3 regions of the Paenibacillus sp. genome follow, and region 3 is predicted to be linked to each of the others. Evidence: riboswitches for the same ligand, from Rfam matches in the RefSeq annotation. Region 3 holds a riboswitch; each other region holds the start of a gene.
What was found. A riboswitch is a leader RNA that binds a small molecule or an ion and turns the genes downstream of it on or off. The one in region 3 is predicted to bind thiamine pyrophosphate.
Positions count from the first base shown of each region.

Region 1: linked by a shared signal. The riboswitch ahead of VE009_RS16880 (ECF transporter S component) and the one ahead of tenA (thiaminase II) in region 3 are both predicted to bind thiamine pyrophosphate.
Region 2: linked by a shared signal. The riboswitch ahead of thiM (hydroxyethylthiazole kinase) and the one ahead of tenA (thiaminase II) in region 3 are both predicted to bind thiamine pyrophosphate.

Region 1 is NZ_DASQNA010000031.1:38,473-45,726, forward strand. It holds gene VE009_RS16870 (energy-coupling factor transporter transmembrane component T) at 1-382, opposite strand, end outside; gene VE009_RS16875 (ABC transporter ATP-binding protein) at 357-1,796, opposite strand; gene VE009_RS16880 (ECF transporter S component) at 1,814-2,410, opposite strand; TPP riboswitch at 2,515-2,624, opposite strand; gene VE009_RS16885 (GNAT family N-acetyltransferase) at 2,794-3,246, shown strand; gene VE009_RS16890 (GNAT family N-acetyltransferase) at 3,251-4,135, opposite strand; gene wrbA (NAD(P)H:quinone oxidoreductase) at 4,260-4,859, shown strand; gene rbsK (ribokinase) at 5,011-5,934, shown strand; gene VE009_RS16905 (CPBP family intramembrane glutamic endopeptidase) at 5,937-6,674, shown strand; gene VE009_RS16910 (class I SAM-dependent methyltransferase) at 6,739-7,254, shown strand, end outside.
Region 2 is NZ_DASQNA010000031.1:30,352-37,605, forward strand. It holds gene VE009_RS16830 (glycoside hydrolase family 68 protein) at 1-817, shown strand, start outside; gene VE009_RS16835 (glycoside hydrolase family 68 protein) at 839-2,158, shown strand; gene VE009_RS16840 (PTS transporter subunit EIIC) at 2,246-3,637, shown strand; gene VE009_RS16845 (PTS glucose transporter subunit IIA) at 3,670-4,170, shown strand; gene VE009_RS16850 (PRD domain-containing protein) at 4,198-5,037, shown strand; TPP riboswitch at 5,134-5,234, shown strand; gene thiM (hydroxyethylthiazole kinase) at 5,332-6,147, shown strand; gene thiD (bifunctional hydroxymethylpyrimidine kinase/phosphomethylpyrimidine kinase) at 6,144-6,974, shown strand; gene thiE (thiamine phosphate synthase) at 6,971-7,254, shown strand, end outside.
Region 3 is NZ_DASQNA010000041.1:241,113-248,366, forward strand. It holds gene VE009_RS23305 (Gfo/Idh/MocA family oxidoreductase) at 1-215, opposite strand, end outside; gene VE009_RS23310 (AraC family transcriptional regulator) at 342-1,175, shown strand; gene VE009_RS23315 (S16 family serine protease) at 1,284-2,075, shown strand; gene VE009_RS23320 (hypothetical protein) at 2,087-2,782, shown strand; TPP riboswitch at 2,906-3,011, shown strand; gene tenA (thiaminase II) at 3,134-3,829, shown strand; gene thiE (thiamine phosphate synthase) at 3,846-4,490, shown strand; gene thiS (sulfur carrier protein ThiS) at 4,492-4,758, shown strand; gene VE009_RS23340 (thiazole synthase) at 4,763-5,563, shown strand; gene thiO (glycine oxidase ThiO) at 5,560-6,666, shown strand; gene VE009_RS23350 (hypothetical protein) at 6,938-7,254, shown strand, end outside.

The DNA.
Region 1 (7,254 bases), on a different contig from region 3:
TGGTAGTGAGCGCGAACAACAAGCCGGCCGCCGCGACGGAGACGGAGCGTAGACCCAAGTGGACGCCGCGGACGAAGCTTTCCTCCGTCACGTGCACGAGGCCGAACCGGAACCACGTCGTCGTCCCTTCGCCGAACATCGCCATGCCGGACACGGACGAGACGAAGATGAGCAGGAACGGCGAAGCGTACAGCAGGAGGCGCCGCCACGGATGTCCGGAGCAGACGGCCAGCAGCAGCACGACGCCGGCGGCGACGTTCGCCATGACGTTGACGTTATGAATCGACACGACGGCGACGAATAGCAGCGTCGAGACGATCAGCTTGACGCCCGGGTTGACGCGGTGGACCCATGTTTTACGATGCGGGAACGACCATTCCATGCCCTAACGCCTCCTTCTCCGCGACCGTGACGCGCCCGTCCTCGACATGCCATACTTTGTTGCAGCAGCGGCGCACGATTTCCGGGTCGTGCGTCACCATGACGATCGCCGCCCCTTCGCCGCGGAGCCGCTCCAGCATCTCCAGCAGCCGCATCGTGCTGCGCGCGTCCAGCCCGAACGTCGGCTCGTCGAGCAGCAGCAGCCGCTGGCCCCGGGCGAGCGCGCCGGCGACGCTGAGCCGCCGCTTCTGGCCCGTCGACAGCTGGTACGGATGGCGCCGCCGCAGCGGCGTTAGATCGAAGAAGGCGAGCAGCGATTCCACGGCGGCCGGGTCGGGCCGCTCGAGCGAATAAGCGATTTCGTCCTCCACCGAATCGGCGACGAATTGGAACTCCGGGTTTTGGAACACGAACGCCGCGCGCGCCGCGACGTCCTCCGGGCGGCGCCCGAAGGCGCCGTCCACGACGCATTCTCCGGACGTGCGCAGCAACCGCATGATCGAGAGCAGGAGCGAGCTCTTGCCCGCGCCGTTCTTCCCCGTGACGGCGATCCAATCGCCCGGCGCCGCTTCCGCGAGCGGGGCGGCGATCACCGTGCGCCCGCCGGCGCGGTATCCCGCGAAATCGCGCAGCGCAAGCCGCGGCGCGCCTCCGGCTTCGACGAGGCTGCGCGCCCCCCCGAAGCGCGGGAACGCCTCCCATGCGCCGGGATGCCAAATGCCGTATTCGTCCAGAGCGGCGCGATGCGCCGCGAAGACGTCGGCCGGGGCGCCGTCGGCGAGAATGCGCCCTTCGGGCGTGAAGACGACGACCCGGTCGACAAAATCCAAAATGCCGTCGATCTTATGCTCGACGATCAGCACGGTTTTGTCCGCCGCCGTTCGCCGCACCGCCTCCCACACCTGCTCGGTTCCTTCGGGGTCGAGCAGCGCGGTCGGCTCGTCGAGCAGCAGCGCCTCCGGCTCGAGCGCCAGCGCGCTCGCCAGCGCGAGCCGCTGCTTCATGCCCTGCGACAGCCGCTGGATCGGCGTATGCGGATCGTCGAGATTAAGGCCGACGAGCGCCAGGTATCGGCGAATGAGCTCCGGCATCGCATCGCGCGGCACCGCGCGGTTTTCGAGCACGAACGCCAGCTCTTCGTCGACGTACGGCATGCAAAACTGCGCGTCCGGATCTTGGAACACGTAGCCCCAGCGCTCGGGCCGATGGACAGCGTCGCATTTCATCGGCAGCTCGACGGAATGGGGAACGATGCCCGTCAGCACTTGCAGGAGCGTCGATTTGCCGCAGCCGCTCGGGCCGAGGAGCAGCGCCTTCTCCCCTTGGCGGAACGAAAGGGAGAGTCCGTCGAACACGAGCGGCGCGTCGCCCGGATACTTCAGCTTCAAATTGGTGACGCCAAGCAGCGTGTGCATATCCATCGCCGGCAAAGTCACGTCAAGGCGTCGTAATCTGCGCGCGACGCCGGCCGGAGCAAGCTCGTGACGCCGGTTTTCTCGAGCGCGCCGGCGAGCAGCGACGCGAACAAGCCGGCGATCACGACGCTGCCGAGGAGCCGCAAGCCGATGAACAGGCAGTAGTTCCAGAACGTCAGCGATTCGATATAGCCGTAGTACGAATCCACGAGCAGCGAGGCGACGCCGGAGCCGATCGCGGCGAGCGAGACGACCCAGACGTTCGCGAGACGGTAGCGGAACATCGCGAAGACGAGCTCGGCGCCGAGACCCTGCATCAAGCCGTATACGAGCGTCGTGACGCCCCATTCGCCGCCGAAAAACGTTTCGACGCTGGCGGCGGCCACTTCGGCGAGGACGGCGACCCCCGGCTTGCGGATGAGGACGAACGCGAACGTCGCCGCGATGAACCACATGCCGTAAATCAGCTGTTCGGCGTGCAGCCCGAGCGGCTGGACGATGTTGTACATCGGCCCCCAAACTTTGTAGACGACCCCGAATACCGCCGCGATGACGACCGTCACCAAAATGTCCGTCAACTTCAACCGCTTCGACTGCCCGATCCCTTTTTCCATGACACCAACGCCCTTTCGAAATAAGATGATGAGTCCAATAGCATACGCGGAACGCCGAAAAAGCCTGCCGGGTATACCGGCAGGCTCGAAAAGTGCGCATCAAAAAAAGCTGCACCAATGTTCTCTACGCTGGCATTACCCAGATCAGATTCACGGTCAGCGGCATACGGCCGCAATCTCAGCCTGACTTCATCAAGCCCCCGCACATGCTATTCAACTGGTTCTACTGTATTACATCCGTTTCCAATTGACAATAACTTTTTTTCGAGGCGGCGGCGAGCCTTGGCCTCTAGAGCCTCGCAAGCCGTAGTACAATAAGGGAAAACGCCGCCCGCGCCGAGCTTCGGCGTTGCGGCGAAGGCGGACGAGGGAGGAAGGCGGACATGTCGTTTACGTTTTTGGATTATGACCGAATCTCCGGCGACGACATCGATCTGGTTATCGATTTCAAAGCGCCCGGCGACGAGCGGCTCGGCATCGTGCCGGCGTATCATTACGGCATGGTGCTGCACGGCACGTACGAGAGAGTCGGCGTGATCGATCTTCGCGTGGGGTATTCGGAAAGCTTGTATTATGGCGGCAATATCGGCTACTCCGTCCTGCCGGCGTACCGCGGACGGCGGTTCGCCGCGCAGGCGTGCCGGCTGCTGCGGCCGCTCGCGCTCGCCCACGGCATGGAGAAGCTGTACATCACGTGCAACCCGGACAACGCGCCGTCCCGCAAGACGTGCGAGTCGCTCGGGGCGCGCCTCGCGGGCATCGTCGACCTCCCCCCGGACAACGATATGTATCTAAGGGGCGAGCGCCAAAAGTGCATCTTCGAGTGGACGCTTTGAGTCTTTAAGACCGGGGCTCCCACGCCAAACGCGTCACGGCCGGCGCCGGCCGAAAGCCCAGCTTCTCGTACACCGCTTCGGCGCCGTTGCCGACCGTCACGAACAGCAGCGGCTCCGTGAAGCCGTGCAGCGCGCCGATCGCCCGTCGGATGAGCGCCGACGCGAGCCCTCGGCCCCGGCAGTGCGGCAGCACGGCGGCGAAGGCGACGAACGGCCAGCCTTCCACACGTCCGATCAAGCAAACGCCGGCGATCGCGCCGGTCCGCTTGTCGACGGCGACGGCCGACGCGCCGCGCATCGCTTCGTCGCGCTCCGCCTGCCCGAAGTGTTCCGCGAGGTACGCCGCGTATTCCTCCACCGGATCCGGGCCGGCATCCCCGGTACCGTCCGCGAACGACGCGTGCAGCATCGCCGCAAGCTCGTCGATATCTTCGCGCGCGAGAGGACGCGCGATCCATCCGTCCGGGAACGCGGCGGACGTCGATTCGGTCGGGCGCATCATGCAGCGCCTCGTCTGCGTGCGCCGGAAGCCGCAGCGCTCGAACGCCTCCAGCTGGCTGTCGAGCACGCCCCGCGCTTCGATCGAGCCGCCCGGCGGCGTGCGCGCCGCGGCGAATCGCAGCAGCGCCTCGACCGTCTCCGGCGCAAGCTTCGACGGGGGCGCGGCGAAGACGGGGCCGATCCGCCCCGCGTCGATCACGGCTCCGCCGACGCGCCGCCCCGCTTGCATTATCCAGTAGCACGGAGCTGCGGGCGGCACGGTCGTCAGCGGCGTCGTCCAGTCGCGCCGGAACCGCACGGGGTCCCAATATACGGAGCAGAAAACGGAAAACTCGCCGTGCTCGGCGGGTTCCAGCGTAAATTCCATCGCGTCGTTCGCAAGAGCCATCGTTCATCCTCCGCGCGTTTCGTTATCTCATAAAGCTCCCGCTCAGTATAGCACGAATAAGTTTCCGCCGATGGGAGATATTTCTTAATGCGTTCGACAAAACCTTCGGTCAGGAGCGATGAAAGTGGCTTTAAAGTTGGCGATCGTTTACTACAGCTCGACGGGGACGAACTATAAGCTTGCGAAGATGGCGGAGGAAGCCGGGAAGGCGAACGGCGCCGAAGTGAAGGTCATGAAGGTGCAGGAGCTGGCGCCGGAGTCGGCGATCAACGGCAACCCGCTCTGGAAGGCCCATGTCGAAGCGACGAAAGACGTTCCGGTCGTCACGCTGGACGATCTGCAGTGGGCAGACGCCGTCTTATTCAGCATGCCGACCCGTTTCGGCAACGTGCCGGCGCAGATGAAGCAGTTTTTGGACACGACCGGCGGTCTCTGGTTCCAAGGCAAGCTGATCAACAAAGTCGTCAGCGCGATGACGTCGGCGCAGAACGACCATGGCGGACAAGAGGCGACGATTTTGTCGCTGTATACGACGATGTATCATTGGGGCGCCATCATCGCGGCTCCGGGGTACACCGATCCGGTGCTCTTCACGACGGGAGGCAATCCGTACGGAACGAGCGTCACGGTCGACCAAGAAGGCAACATGACGAGGGACGTCCAGCCGGCGGTCGCGCATCAAGTGAAACGGATGCTTGAGATCGCGGCCAAAATCAACGGATAAAAAAAGCGTCACCTGTAACGAGAAGCCGCCCGGACGACGGGGCGGCTTCGTTCGTTTCCAGGAAAGATGTCACACACATATGGTATAGGCTCGGTTGTACCCCTATAATGACAGTGAGCGGAGTACGCATTCTAGGGGCGGGGGTGCAAGGATGGGCATTTTGGTATTGGGAAGCTTCATGATGGATTTGGTCGTACGCACCGAGCGCGCGCCGGCCGCGGGCGAAACGTTGATGGGCGACGGCTTCGGCAGATTTCCGGGCGGGAAAGGCGCCAATCAAGCGGTCGCGGCCGCGCGGCTCGGCGGCGTCGTCGCGATGGCGGGCAAAGTCGGGCGCGACGCGTTCGGCGACGAAGGGATGGCGGTGCTGGCGGACAACGGCGTCGATACGGCGCACATGCGAAGGGATGACGTCGAGGCGACGGGCATCGCGTTGATCGTGGTCGAACGATCCGGCCAAAATCGGATCATCATCGCGCCCGGCGCGAACATGCGATATACGACGGACGAAGCGGACGCGTTGGAAGAGGCGATCCGAGGGGCCGACATGCTCGTCATGCAGCTAGAGATCGATCTCGCCGTCGTCGAGCGCGCGGCGGCGATCGCACAGAAGCACGGCGTGCCGGTGCTGCTCAATCCGGCGCCGGCGCGCCCGCTGCCCGCGGAGCTGCTGTCGCGCGTCGCGGTGCTGACGCCGAACGAAACCGAGCTCGAGCTGCTGACGGGGATGAAGGCGGACGGAATCGAGGCGGCGCAGCGGGCTGCGCGGACGCTGATCGATCTCGGCGTGAAGCACGTCGTCGTGACGCTCGCGGAACGAGGCGCGCTCGTATGCTCCGCGGAAGGGTGCGAGCATGTGGAAGGCTTCCCGGTGACGCCGGTCGATACGGTCGCCGCGGGCGACTCGTTCAACGGCGCCCTCGCCGTGAAGCTGGCCGAAGGGGCGTCGCTGCATGATGCGGCGAAATTCGCCAACGCCGTCGGCGCACTCGCCGTGACGAAGCAGGGCGCGATTCCGTCGCTGCCGACGCTGGCGGAGGTCGAGCGGTTCTTAACCGACCGGGAGAACGCGTAACGATGCGGGAAAACGCTGCCGCGGCGAAAAGGACGCGCGTCTCTCCGACGCCGAGGAAGAACGAATTCCCGATATATCTGCGCATATTGATGTTGTTCGCGGTCGGCTACGCGTTGTCGCATTACGCCAAGGCGGGCATCGCCGCGGCGTGCGCGGCCTTGGACGTCGAGGACGGCATGCGCGTCGTCTTATCGAGGTTCAGCGCGCTCGCGTACGCGTTGCCTTATTTGCTGGCGGCACCGCTTCGGCGGGAAGCGTTCCCGCTGCTGCGCGCCGGCGATTTCAGAGCGCCGGTCGCGTTCCCGTTCATTTGGCGGGGCAGAATCGATCCGACGTGGCGGGCGCTCGTCATTTTCGCCGCCGTATCGTCGGCCGGCTCCGGCTACTTCGTCGCGCGGCATCTCGGCGGACTCGAGCCGGGCGCGCTGCCCGCGCTCATCGGATACGGCGCGGCGTTCGCGCTGCTCAATTCCGCGATCGAGGAATTCGCGTGGCGGGGCGTCGCGTTAAGCCGGCAGGCCGCTTGGATCGGGGACGTGCGGGCGCTCCTCGTCAACAGCTTGCTGTTCGGTCTTTCGCATTACGATTTGGGCTTCCCGCTCGGGGTATGTCTCGCGTTCGCCGCCGGCGGCTTCTTCATGGGCGGCGCGGCGCTGCGCGCGGGCGGGATCGCCCCGGCCATTGCGATGCATTTGTTCATGAACCTCATTTTCGTCTTTAGCGGCATCATTTTTTCATAACTGCGAGACTGTGCGCCGCTCCCTCGTTTTGGGATGCGGCTCCCCGTCGTGTATGATGGAGGAAATGCATCGAGAATGGCGGGGAACTGAATTGCTGGAAGATACCGGAGAACGCATAATTCCGAAGCTGATGAAATCGATGAACGGGATGCTGCTCGAGCATCTCGCGCGCTATTATTTCGCGGCGCCGTACGTCAAGGGCAGGGTGCTGGACATCGCCTGCGGCGTCGGGTACGGCAGCCATATGACGGCGAAGGAACGCAAGCGGGAAGTGACGGAAATCGTCGCGGTCGACAACGACGCGGACGCCATTCAGTACGCGGAGCGGGAATATCATCATCAGAAAATCGCCTTCGTGCGCGGCGACGCGATGGATCCGGCGCTGCCGGAGCGGCTCGGCACGTTCGATACGATTCTCAGCTTCGAAACCGTCGAGCACGTGGAGGACGACCGCTTTTTCGTCGAACAGCTGGACCGGATGCTCCGCCCCGGCGGCACGCTCGTGCTGTCGAGCCCGTTCGGAAGGGGGCGCGGCCAGCCGACGAGCGAACCGTTCCATAAGCATCAATTGACGCCCGAA
Region 2 (7,254 bases), on a different contig from region 3:
AACGAATTGGACGCAGCGGGCCGAGCAGCGGATCGCCAAGACGACCTTCGACATCGGCGCGGACAGAGACGGCGTACATCTCACGAACGAAGGCAAACACCAGATCATTCTAGAAGCGGACGGATACCATTACGAGACGGTTGAAAACTGGAACGGAAATATCATTCCCGCATTCCGCGATCCGTTTTTCTTCCAAGATCCGAACACCGGCAAAGAATATATTATTTTCGAAGGACAAGCCGGCAGCAACAGAGCTCAATTGAAGCCTGAAAATATCGGCGACGAAGAATACCGTCAGACGCATTCCGTTCCTGCAGGCGCGGAAAAGTACAGCGGTAACATCGGGATCGCGGAAGTTCTCGACCAAGACGTCACGAAGCTGAAGCTTCTGCCGCCGCTGCTCGAGTCGGTCGGGACGAACCATCAGTTGGAGCGTCCGCACGTCGTCGTCAACGGAGACAATTATTACCTGTACACGATCAGCCATACGTTCACGTATGCATCCGGCTTGACCGGTCCGGACGGCGTCTACGGTTTTGTCGGGAAAGGCGGAATCCGCAGCGACTACAAGCCGCTGAACGGCTCCGGTCTCGTCATCGGCAACCCGTCGGACAATCCTTACCAAGCGTATTCCTGGATGGTGCTTCCGGACGAAACCGTCATCAGCTTCATCAACGAACCGCGCGACGAGAACGGCCAAGTGCATTACGCAGGTACGTTCGCGCCGACGTTGAAGCTGAACGTGGACGGCGACAAGACGGAAATCGTGAAAGAAATGCAGCCGGGTGAAATTACGCCGTTCGGCGCAAACCGCTAATTACAGGAGAGGAGCACGGATATGATTCTTCGAAAACGCAAGAAAGCATGGACGATGCTCGCCATGGCGGTCTGCTTCTCCGTCACCGCGATGATGCCGGTCACGTCGCAAGGCGCGGAAACGACCGTGAATTGGACCCGCGAACAAGCGTCAAGAATCGAATTGAACCAAGACAACACGCTGCCGTATTTCGAAATCGACAAGCTGGAGAAACTGGCGCCCGGATATCATATTTGGGATACTTGGCCGCTCATGAACCGCGACGGCTCCACCGCCAGCATCAAGGGCTGGAAAGTGCTGTTCGCGCTATCCGCCCCGAACGACGTTCTGCCGGGCAAAGTTCATGATATCGCTACGATTCGTTATTTCTATTCGAAGAACGGCAAAAATTGGACGTTCGGCGGCGACTTGTTCCCGAAAGGAACGCCGCTCGGTTCCCGGCAATGGGCAGGTTCGGCCATGGCGGACGGGGACGACATCTACGCCTTCTACACCGCTACCGGCCGGGAAGGCGAAGAACGGCTGACGTACGAGCAGCGGCTTGCCCTAGGCACAGGCAAAATCGTCGCCGACCAGAACGGCGTCCGTTTCGAACAATGGGACAAGCATCGCATCATTCTCGAACCGGACGGCAAATGGTACGAAACCTACGAGCAAGCGAAGCAGGGAGAGGGCGGCGGCTATGCGTTCCGCGATCCGATGTGGTTCCAAGATCCGCAATCGGGCAAGGAATACCTGTTGTTCGAAGGCATGTCCGGCGGCGTCGTCACCGAACGCGCCTGCAAACCCGAGCATGCCGGCAGCCCCGAGTTTGCGGCGCCTCCGGAGGCCGTTCATCAGAACGGGAATATCGGCATCGCCGAAGTGACGGGAGACGTGGACCGCGTCACGATGCTTCCTCCGCTGCTCGAAGCGAACTGCGTGAACGAAGAGTTGGAACGACCGCATATCGTCGTCAAAGATAAGAAGTATTATTTGTTCACCGACACGCACATCAATAAATATGCGCCTGGATTGTCAGGCCCTGAAGGATTGTACGGCTTCGTCTCGGATACGCTGATCGGCGGCTACAAGCCGCTGAACGGGAGCGGCCTCGTGCTGGCCAACCCGCCGGAAAACCCGTACCAGGCTTATTCCTGGCTCGTTACGCCGGAGTTGAACGTCGTCGGTTTCGCCCATTTCGGCGATTTGGGCGGCATGGCGATCGGGGATGTCGGCAACCAATCTCCGGAATTCCAATTCGCGCACTGGGGCGGAACGCTCGCGCCTACCGTGAAGCTTTCCATCGACGGAGACCGGACGAAGATCGAGAAGGAATTGCCGCAGGGTTGGATAAAGTAAACAGAACCTGCGGAAACTAACTCATATGTCAATGATGCGCCCAGCAGCCCGCTGGGCGTATTTCCCCTTAAAAAGGAGGAAACCGCGATTCGGGCCGATGCGGACAAGATTGTAAATAAGCTTCTGCCGTTGTTGGGCGGGGGACGAAATATTGAAAGCATGACCTGTTGTACGACAAGGCTTCGCTTAACCCTTCATGACGAAGGAAAAGCCGACATCGCAGAAATAGAAAAGTTAGATCATGTACAGGGAGTATATGTAAGATTCGGACAGCATCAAATCATCTTCGGAATCGGCATCGTCAACAAAGTGTATCAAGCGCTGGAAGAAGCGATCGCGCGGGGGACCGAGACACCTGAGCAGCCGACGGCGGCCGAACGGGAAAAACTTCATCCCTTCGTTGAAATCACGAAGACGGTATCCAATATTTTCATTCCCATCATTCCGGTTATGGTAGCGAGCGGATTGCTGATGGGATTGAGCGGAATGATCAAGTCCTTTCGTTGGACGGTTGACGGAAGCGCGTGGATCCGGTTGCTAGACATTTTCTCGACCTCCGCCTTCATTATATTGCCGATCATCATCGGGTTCAGCGCCGCGAAGCAATTCGGAAGCAATCCGTATTTGGGCGCCGTCATCGGCGGCATATTAACGCATCCGGACTTATTAAACCGTTGGATGCTCATCGACCCGATGCCTGATTATCTCAATGTATTCGGAATGCCAGTTCCGTTGATCGGCTATCAAGGGACTGTTATTCCCGCCATTTTGTCCGTGTATCTGATGAGTAAGGCGGAGAAGGGGTTGCGGCGACTGGTGCCTCGCTCCTTCGATTTGCTCCTTATCCCGTTTGTTATCGTTATTGTTACAGGGATCGTGTCGATTTTGGCGATTGGGCCGTTGGGCGAATGGATCGGTCGTTGGATGACGAACGGCGTTGATTTTATTTACAAGCATGGCGGGGTCGTCGCAGGCATTTTGCTTGGAGGGCTCTATTCATCCATTGTATTTACAGGACTGCACCATGTTTTTCTTACGGTTGAGGTCGGGCTGCTCGCGGACCCCCAAGTAGGAATGAATTTATTGCTTCCGATCTGGGCGATGGCGAATGTCGCCCAAGGCGGCGCTGGACTAGCCGTATTTGTCAAGACCCGAAACCAAAAGCTGAAGAACATCGCGATCCCCGCTTCGATTACAGCTTTCCTAGGCGTGGTAGAGCCTGTCATCTACGGCATGAATTTACGATTAAGAACGCCGTTTATCGGAGCGTCGATCGGCGGGGCGGCCGGCGGCGCTTATGTGGTTTCGAACCATGTGGCGGCGAATTCGATCGGATTAAGCGGCATTCCGATGATTGCGATCGCAGCGCCCTTAGGGGTACCCAACTTACTTCATTATCTCATCGGGTTCGCGGTATCCGCCGTCTTCGGATTTCTGGCTACCTGGATTGTGGGATTCGACGATGTTCAGGAAGAATAGAGGCGGAAGTACATCCTCTTAAGGAGGACGGTATGTTTAACATATGGAAGATCCGGCGCGAACGCAAACCCCAAGAAGTTATTTTTTCTCCCTTAAGCGGAAAAGTTTTGCGAATGGAGGACGTGCCCGACCCTGCCTTTTCGAAGAAGATGGCAGGATGGGGGATCGCCGTCGATCCGTCGGAAGGACGAGTCGTATCTCCGGTGGACGGAGAGGTGGTTCATATCTCCAGAACGAAACATGCCGTATGGATTCGTTCCGGAAGCGGGGTGGACCTCCTGATTCACATCGGTTTGGACACGGTGTACATGGACGGGGAGGGATTTCACACCTGCGTGGAGATGGGGGATCGGGTCGGCGCGGGTCAACCGATCATCGATTTTTCGCTTGAGCTCGTTCGGCGGAAAGCGACGAGTCCGATAACGCCGATGTTGATCGCGAATCCGGACCGGATCGCGCGGGTGGACATCGAATCCCCGGCTTATGCCGAAATGGGAATTACGCCTCTCCTCAGGGTGAGATTTAAATCTTAAGATCGAAGCTCCGCGCAGGGGGAAACTATGAAAATCGACAAGATCTTGAATAACAATGCGATCGTCGTCAAGGATCAGGGGGAAGAAAAGATCGTCATGGGCTCCGGCATCGCTTTTCAAAAGAAAAAGAACGATCCCGTCGATCCTTCCCGAATCGAAAAAGTATTCGTGATGAAAGACGAGTCCAAGCATCGAAAGCTGGAGGAAATCTTATCGACCTTGCCGGAGGAGCATATCGAAGTATCCGAACAAATCATCTCCCGCGCGGAGAAGGAGCTGGGCGTCGTCATCAACGAGCATATTCATATCGCGCTTACGGATCATCTATCGTTCGCCCTGGATCGTCTTGCCAACGGCATGGTCATTCAAAATACACTGTTGAACGAAATCAAGGTGTTGTATCCGAAAGAATTTCAAATCGGCCTGTTTGCGAAAACGTTGATCCAAGAAAAGCTGGGGATCGAGATTCCCGACGACGAGGTCGGTTATATCGCTTTGCATATCCATACGGCAAAAATCAATGCCGGAGAAATGGCGAGGACGTTAAATATTACCGCCATGATCCGAGATATCGTAGACATCATCGAAGGTTGCTTGAATACCGAAATCGCCGAAGACAGCATCGCCTATGAACGGCTGGTCACCCATTTGAGGTACGCCGTGCAGCAGGGAGAATCCGCTGAACCGTTTCGCGAATTGGCGCCCGAGATGGTGCCGATCATGAAAGAAAATTTTCCGGAATCGTATCAATGCGCGGAAAGGGCCGGGCAGTTCGTCAAGTCGGAGTACGGTGTTGAATTCTTGGATACGGAATTAGCTTATATCGCCATGCAAATCCAGAGAATTCGAACCCGAACGATTCTCTAGTCATCCCGAGTATCCGCAGCCGGGCCAATTCGCCCGGGCATCGTCGTCGCCTGCATGAAATAGGTTCCGTCCAGAGGCAAACAATGGTATAATCATAGACATCACTAGGGGTGCCGAATAGGCTGAGACGGCTGCGAGCCGAACCCTTGGAACCTGATCCGGGTCGTACCGGCGGAGGGAAGTGATGCCGCAACTTCGTAGCGCGGAACGCTGGTTCCCGGGCGAAATCAGGCCGCTTTTCTCCGGAAAAGCGGCTTTTTATTTTGTCTGCATAGGGAGAGAGGACGGATGAACATGCATTTGGAAGCTGCCGCCGAGCTGTTGTCGCGCGTGCGCGGCACGAGCCCGCTCGTGCATAACATTACGAACGTCGTCGTAACGAATTTCACGGCGAACGGATTGCTGGCGTTAGGCGCGTCGCCCGTCATGGCGTACGCGAAAGAAGAGGCCGCCGACATGGCCCGCATCGCCGGTGCGCTCGTGCTGAACATCGGCACGCTGACCGCGCCCGAGGTGGAGGCGATGAAGATCGCCGCCGAGGCGGCGAACGAGGCCGGCGTGCCGGTCGTGCTCGATCCGGTCGGCGCGGGCGCGACGCCGTACCGGACCGACACCGCGCGCAGCCTCATGCGCGAGGCGCGCGTTTCGCTGCTCCGGGGCAACGCGGCCGAGGTGGCCAACGTCATCGGCGAAACGTGGGCGATCAAGGGCGTCGACGCCGGCGAAGGCGGCGGGGATGTGCGGGCGCTCGCGCATACGGCCGCGCAGCGGCTGCGGACGACGGTCGTCATTACGGGGAAAGAGGACGTCGTCGCCGACGGCCGCCGCTTGTTCGTCGTGCGCAACGGCCACCCGCTGCTGACCAAGGTGACGGGGGCAGGCTGTCTGCTGACGTCCGTCATCGGGGCGTTCCACGCCGTCGAGCCCGACGCCGTCCAAGCGGCCGCGGCGGCGCTCACGGTGTACGGCGTGGCGGCGGAACAGGCTGCGGAGCTCGCCGGGGAATCGCGGCCGGGCAGCTTCCAAATCGAGCTGCTGAACCGGCTCGCCGGCATCGGGCCGGAGGACGTCTTGGCTCGCGGCGCGCTGACGGAGGTGAAGCTGTCATGAGCATGCGCAAGGCGTTAACGATCGCGGGGTCCGACAGCGGCGGCGGCGCGGGCATTCAAGCCGATTTGAAGACGTTCCAGGAGCTGCGCGTATTCGGCATGTCCGCCATTACGGCCGTCACGGCGCAAAATACGCTCGGCGTGCACGGCGTATACCCGCTCTCCGCCGAGGCGGTCGCGGCGCAAATTCGCGCGATCGGCGAAGATATGGGGACGGACGCCGTGAAGACGGGCATGCTGTTCGACTGCGACATTATCGAAGCCGCCGCCGAACAAATTCGCCGGTTCGGCTGGCGGAACGTCGTCGTCGATCCGGTCATGATCGCGAAGGGCGGCGCATCGCTGCTCCGCGAGGAAGCGATCGACGCGCTGCGCCGCGCGCTGCTCCCGCTCGCGGAAGTCGTGACGCCGAATCTCCCGGAAGCCGAGGCGCTGACCGGGGTCGACGTGCGCACGACGGAAGGGCGCAAACGGGCGGCGCGCGAGCTGGCGGCGATGGGGGCGCGGCACGTCGTCGTCAAAGGCGGCCACGGCGAAGAGCCGGACGCGGTCGTCGATTTGCTGTACGACGGGGAGCGGTTCGTCGAGCTGACGGGCCGGCGGGCGGCGACGTCGCAGACGCACGGCACCGGCTGCACGTTCGCGGCGGCGATCGCGGCGGAGCTCGCCAAAGGCAGCGACGCGGAAGGAGCGGTGCGGACGGCGAAAGCGTTCATCCAAGCGGCCGTGGAGGAGGAGCTCGGCATCGGCGGCGGCCACGGGCCGACGAACCACTGGGCGTACATGGACCGGGAGCGCCGGCGGACCGAAGGAGGCGTCCTCCGATGATCGGGAGCGCGGACGTCGAGCGGCTGCGGGCGCAGCTGCGGCTGTACTTCGTGATGGGGAGCGTTAACTGCGCCGGCGACCCGTTCGAGGCGGCGGCGAAGGCGATCGAGAGCGGCGTGACGATGTTCCAGTTTCGGGAGAAAGGAACCGGTTCGCTCGAGGGCGAAGCGAAGCTGCGCCTCGCGGGACGGCTGCGGGCGCTGTGCCGGGCGAAGGGCGTCCCGTTCCTCGTCAACGACGACGTGGAGCTGGCGCTCGCCGTCGAGGCGGACGGGGTTCA
Region 3 (7,254 bases):
ATTTGCTCGAACGCTTCCGCCTTGTACGTCGGCACGGGCCGGAAATCCGGGAATTTCTCCTGCAGACGCCGGTTGGCGTAATCCATCCTCGTCTGGTTGACGTCGCAGAACGCGACTAATTCGGACGTTTCCCGATACGTGCCGACGACAGCCTCATAGAAGAACCCCGCGCGGCCCCCGATACCGACGTGCGCATACCGCTTTCGTTCCCACATCTTGTATACCTCCCTCTGGAATTAATGCTAGAATAGTACAGGAAAAGTTGTATTTCTACGCGGATCATGCCGTTATTGCATAAACTTTGCATATTTTGTCCTTGATCTGCCCGGGAGGGAATCCGATTGCTGCATATCAGCCGCGTCCGCCGTACGGGGCATTATTCGATGACCGTCGACCATTTCCATGACGCCTACGAAATGTACTATTTACTGGAAGGCGAACGCTTCTATTTCATCGAGGGAGTGACCTACAAGATTCGAAAAGGGGACCTGGTCCTGATCGCGAAATACGACGTGCACAAAACGCTCGACACCGGCGTCCCCGATCACGAACGCATGCTGATCAGCTTCCGCGAATCATTCTTGAGCCGATATGAAGATCAGCTCCCGTTCCTGCTGTCCTGCTTTCGCCCCGAGACGAAGGTGCTGCGGCTGGACCCGCTCGCACAGCGGGACGTCGAGGACACGATGGTCCGCATGCTCGCCGCCAAGGCGCAGGGCGGAACGGGCGGCGACTTGATGCTCCAGACGCTGTTCGTTCAGCTGCTCGTCGCCGTCGTCCGCGCATGCGAACAGCAGGCCGGCCAAGCGGAAACGGCGCCCGGCGCGGCCAGCCAGAAGATCGAGGACATCGTCAAATACATCAACGCGAATTACGCCCAGCCCATTTCTCAAGCCGACTTGGCGAATCGCTTCTACGTCAGCCCCTCGTATTTGAGCCGAACGTTCAGGAAAGCGACAGGATTTTCGTTCTCCGAATATGTCCAAATCGTGCGGGTCAAAGCGGCGCAGCGGCTGCTGCGGGAAAGCGGCAAGCGGATCATCGACATCGCCGAGATGTCCGGCTTCGACAGCGTTCCGCACTTCAACCGCGTCTTCAGAAAAATCATGCGCACGACGCCGAGCCAGTACCGGAAAAGCTTTGCGGGAAAGCATCCCGATTCACCCAAGCGATGAAATCCCTTCTTAATTTAGTGAAAAAAAGGTAATTGATGCTTCTGCGTCGAAAACGATTAAATATATTAAGTTGTATAATGACGCGGCGACGAAGGGCTGACTTTTCCGATGGAAAAAGTAAGAAGATGGAGCGTTCGAGTACCCAAAGAAATCATAATTACGCTGGCGCTGCTGCTGCTCCCGCTGGGGGCGACCGTCGTCGGGACAGCGCCTGCTCCTGCGGAATTCAACTTTCGCGGGGACATGGTTCCCGTCCGGGAGCTCGGGATCGACGGCAGCGTGTATTTCAGCGTGGTGGAAGGCGGCATCGTGAAAAACAGGTTCGAACGCTGGGTCTTGTACCTCTCCCACAGAGACCGAATTCGTCACCTCGAGTTTACGCCTCTCGAACGTTCCGAGGAGGAGTTGTTCGCCGAACAGATGTTTGATGAAGAGCCTTTGACGTCTGCCGTGCACGATGCCGTAGCGGCGGTTGCTCTGACCGTGGAGGACGGGAACGATGCGATTGCGAGTGGAGGGGACGCTTCCTCGAGGATCGACAATCTGCTTTCACAATTAGAGGGCTATTACGGCGATTCGCTTGGCTTGATGATCGCCCTTGGCATGTACGAAGAAGAGCAAGGTATCGACTTTTCCGGCGGAGGCGAACGATTGATCGGGGGCACCGGCGCTTTGGATCACGATGGCCGCGTCGGCTCCGTCGGCGCTTTGAAGCAAAAGTTGTTAGGGGCGGCGGATGCCGGAATCGACGTCTTTTTCATTCCGGCCGATACCGATACGTTAGGCGAGTGGGGTAACGAAGCGGAGGCGCAGCGCATTCAGCGCGAATACGGCTTGGATTTGCGGGTCGTTCCGGTAGCGACGTTGGACGACGCTATCGCTTATTTAAATCGAGAATAGGAGTTGACCGTATGACCAAGCCTTACGAAGTCTCGTATCCCGCGAAATCGATCGGCCGCATCCATCTCATTTTGCTGACCGTTGGTTTCGCGGTGAATGCGGCGACGGCTGTCTTCACCGCGATTTACGTTTACGACTTCGAAACGTATATGAACCTTTACTTCGGCATCGATCAGTCGCTCATCGTTTTCGCGACCGCGCTGTACTATGTCGTGCTCGCGACTTATTTTATTTGGCTTGTGCAAGTTCATGGATCGCTTCGCCGGCGGTACCCGGATTACCGGATTTCGAATGCCGGGGCGATCGTTCGAATGCTTCCGCTTGTGAATTTATGGGGGATCGGGAGCACGTTTTCCCAGATCGGCGGTTATTTGTATCGACGGCAAGCGGCAGCCCGCTTCGCTAAGCTCGTGCATGGTTTGATCGTTCCGCTGTATATCGTCGTTTTCGTCGGGAACTCCATCAACCGGCTGCTTCTGCGCAATCCGGAGGGAGCGAGCGATGCTCTGTATTTGACGGGAGCGGTCATCGACGTTGCGGCTATGGCCGTCTACCTGGCGATGACGCTTGCCATCGATCGCGGGCTTCGTCTGCATTACGCCGAGGCGAACGATCAGGAGTCCTCCGAACGGTCCGAACCCTTCGAGCCCTACGCAGCCTTCATAGAGCCGTCGTCCGCGGCATCTGTTCCGTCCGATCCGCGCTGATCAGGAACGCTTGGTAAGCATGCGTCGCATCGGAGGGCATCCGGTTCCTCGGCGCGGCGCTTTCAAATTCGGTATTGACAAGTCGGCGGAGCCGGTTGTATCTTTGGAAAAGAATAGCATAACGGAAACCACTAGGGGAGCCGCCGAGCGGCTGAGACAAGGAACATTCCTTGGACCCTTCGAACCTGATCTGGATCATACCAGCGTAGGAAAGTGGAGCAAGGTCCATTCGCATTGCATGTTTTGTACCGATGCCGATGAAGCCGCTCCATGGGGAGCGGCTTTTTTATGTTCTCGAGCGAGCCGGCCCCTTGGTGGATATTCCGAAACTTTTCCGAGGAGGAATGGATCATGAAATTTTCTGAACAGCTGCGGCAGGAAGCGGACCCGATTTTTCAGGCGATTTACGCTCACCCGTTTTTGCGAGGCATCGCCAACGGGCAGCTCGGCAAGGAGCAATTGGTGCATTACGTGAAGCAGGACTTCGAATATTTGAACGTGTATATGCAAATTTACGGACTGGGCATCTCCAAGTGCCGAGACCGTCGTGACATCGCTATGTTCCATGAGAAAATCGGATTTATTCTGAACAGCGAAATTCACCCGCACAACAATTTGTGCCGCGTCGCGGGCGTCGACTACGAGGATCTGCAAGGGTACCGGCTCGCGCCGACGGCGCTGCATTACACGCGCCATATGCTGACCGTGGCCCACCAAGGGACGCTCGGGGAAATTTACGCGGTGCTGCTCCCTTGCCCGTGGACGTACATCGACGCGGCGCAGCATATCGTCGACACCGTGCGCCCGGGACCGGAGCATCCGTTCTACGAGTGGATTTCGTTCTATGCGAACGACGAGATCCGCAGCGGCATGAACGAGCTCATTACGCGGCTTGACGCGTGGGCGGAGCAGGCGAACGAAGAGGAACGCGCGCGCATGCGGGAGCATTTCCTGCTGAGCTGCCAGCTGGAGTATATGTTCTTCGACATGGCGTACAAGGTCGAAGAGTGGCCTGTGGCGACGAACGACGCGTTCGTCCGTGCGTAGGGAGGAGGCGGCGCCGATGCGGGATTTTCGGCTTTACGCCATCACCGGCGAGGAGTTCCATCCGGGGCGGGACTTGTTGACCGTCATGGAGGAAGCCATACGCGGCGGCGCGGACATCGTGCAGCTGCGCGACAAGACGGGGAGCAAGCGGGACGTGCTGCGGAAAGCGCAGGCGCTGCGCGAGCTGACGCGGCGGTACGGGGCGACGTTCATCGTGAACGATCATATCGACGTGGCGCTCGCAGTCGACGCCGACGGCATTCATCTCGGGCAGGACGACCTGCCGATCGCCGAGGCGCGGCGGATCGTCGGACCAGGCAGGATTATCGGCATCTCGACGCATCGGATCGAGGAAGCGCGGGAAGCGGAGCGGGATGGCGCCGATTATATCGGCGTCGGCCCGGTGTTCCCGACGAAGACGAAGTCGGACGTCGTCGCGCCGGTGACGACGTCGTACGTGCGAGAGGTTGCGGCCGAAATCCGCATCCCGTTCGTTGCGATCGGCGGGATTAAGCTGCATAACGTCGACGAGGTGCTTCGCGCGGGGGCGACGCGCATTTGCGCCGTCAGCGAAATCGTCGGCAGCGCCGACGTCGCGGGCACGTGCCGGGCGTTCCTCGAGAAAATCGACCGAGCAGCGGAGATTGCAAGGAGGCGTTGACATGACAGAGGTTGCGCAAGGCTCTGGGACTGGACATGAGCTTGCGGCTGGGAATGAGGTAGTTTCGGAAGTGGCATTGATCGTGAACGGAGAACGCCGGACGGTGCGGGCGAAGACGATCGCCGATGTGATCGGCTTCTTCGGCCTCGAAGGCAAACCTGTCATCGTGGAAGCGGACGGCGCGATTTTGACGAAGCCGCAATGGGACGGCGCGCCGGTCCGCGACGGGATGCGGATCGAGCTCGTTCAATTCGTCGGAGGAGGGTAACGTGATGGCAGAAGATGCATTGATCATCGGTGGAAAAGCGTTGACGTCCCGTTTTTTTCTCGGCACTGGGCTGTTCCCGAATCCGTTCGTGCAGCGGGAGGCGATCCGCGCCTCGGGAGCGGAAGTGCTGACGTTCGCGATTCGGCGCGTCAATTTGGATGCGGCGGAAGACGATTCGATCCTGCAGCATTTGGAAGGCTCTTATACGTTTCTACCGAACACGTCGGGCGCTCGGACGGCGGAGGAAGCGGTCCGCATCGCCCGGCTTGCCCGAGCGTCGGGCCTGAGCGACTGGGTCAAGGTTGAAATCAGCGCCGATTCGCGCACGCTGCTGCCGGATCCGCTCGAGACGCTCCGAGCGACGGAGCAGCTCGTCAAGGAAGGCTTCACGGTGCTGCCGTATACGTCCGACGACCCGATCCTGTGCAAGCGTCTCGAGGAAGCGGGCGCGGCCGCCGTCATGCCGGGCGGCGCTCCGATCGGCACCGGGCTCGGCATTCTGAATCCGTATAACATCGGATTGATCGCCGAGCAGGCGCGCGTGCCGATCATCGTCGACGCCGGCCTCGGCTCGGCGTACGACGTCGCGCTCGCGATGGAGCTCGGCGCGGACGGCATCCTCATGAATACGCCTGTGGCGAAGGCGAAGGACCCGGTGCGCATGGCGAAGGCGATGCGCCTTGCGATCGAAGCGGGTTATTTGTCCCGTAAGGCCGGACGCATCCCGAAGAAGAAATACGCCAGCGCCAGCAGCGGGCTGGAAGAGCTTATCTCCGTTCCCGCGTCGGCCGGACTGCCGGAATGAGCCGGCGCGTCCTCGTGCTGGGCGGCGGCGTCATCGGCCTCTCCTGCGCGCTCGCCTGCCTCATGCGCGGGCACCGGGTCACGGTGCTGGAGATCGGCCGCTGCGGCGGCCAGGCGAGCGGCGCCGCGGCCGGCATGCTCGCGCCGTTCAGCGAGAACGTCGAGAGCGCCGACGACTTCTTCCGGCTCGGGTTGGCGTCGCTTCGGCTGTATCCGCAATGGGCGGACGACGTGAAGCGTTTGTCAGGCATCGACTTCGAGTTCGCTCGGAGCGGCAGCCTGTACGCCGCGTTCCACGGGGCCGACTTGCTCGCGCTGGAGAGCCGGCTTCGGTGGCAGGGCGTCTACACCGAGGCTGGTATCGTCGAAGGCGAAGCGCTGCGGCGATTGGAGCCGGGGCTCACCCGCGAAGCGGTCGCCGCGCTGCACGTGCCGGAGGAGTGCCATTTGTACGCGCCGGATTACGTGAAGGCGCTAGAGCAGGCGTGCCGGGAGCTGGGCGCGGACGTGCAGGAGGGGCTCGAGAGCGTCGACATCCTCGAATGGAAGGAGGATGTCGTGCTGCGGAGCCGGGACGGCCGGACATTCCGCGGAGAGCGGCTGCTGATCTGTTCAGGCGCCTGGGCGCAGGAGCTGGAGCGGACGTTCGGCCTGGCGCTGCCGATTTACCCGATTCGCGGGCAAATTTGCGCGTATGCGGCCGAGCTCGGCGCCGTGCGCCGCATGGTGTTCAGCAGCCAAGGCTACGCGGTGTCCAAGGCGAACGGCTCGCTCGTCTGCGGCGCCTCCGAAGACGTCGCCGGCTTCGACCGCTCCGTCACCGAGCGCGGTATCGCCCGGCTGCGGCGCTGGAGCGAGCGGCTGTTCCCGTTCCTCGCGGGCATGGAGCCGTTCCATCGCTGGGCGGGCCTGCGCCCCGCCACGCAGGACGGCTTCCCGCTCCTCGGACCGTTGGCGCAAGCGCCGCACGTCGTCTTCGCCGCGGGCCATTACCGGAACGGCATCCTGCTGAGCCCGATCACCGCCCGCATCGCCGCCGCCCTCGTCGACGGAGAGGCTTCGCCAGTGCCTCTCGGCACGTTCGCGCCGGGGCGGTTTTCGTGAAGTTCTGATTATTAACCGCACACGGTATTGGGTTGGTGGCATCAGCCGTGTTATTCAAGCTTATGAACTACGAGAACATGATATTAAACTGATCCCGCAAATACATGCGGGATTTTTAATTTTTCGAAATGTTCCTTTCCCTGGAAAATTGTATAATTTAATGAAGGTAATTATCCGAAGTTCGCGAATAGTTCTTGTAAAGGGAATTACTACTTCAGAAATAAGACGTTAGATGAAATTGCTTGAAAAAGATTGAAATTTGAGGTGTCTAATGTCTAAGACTATAGTAAGGATGATTGGTAGGATTATCATCTGGGTACTTAAATTAGATTTATTAATTCCCGGCGGCATAGGTTTTGGTTACCGTCCGTATTCAAATGAGGAATATAAAAGATTGGTAAGGGAACTGTTGGATAAGGATGATGAAATAGAGATAAAGATAAGCAAGGCAATTGAATCATTACAAAGCACATCAAATTTGCTAGGAGAACTAGATAATATCTTAAATGATAGGAAGGATAAATTGTCAAAAATACAAGAAGAGATTGAATCTCAATCGAAGCTTGTTAAGGATTATATGCAATTGGC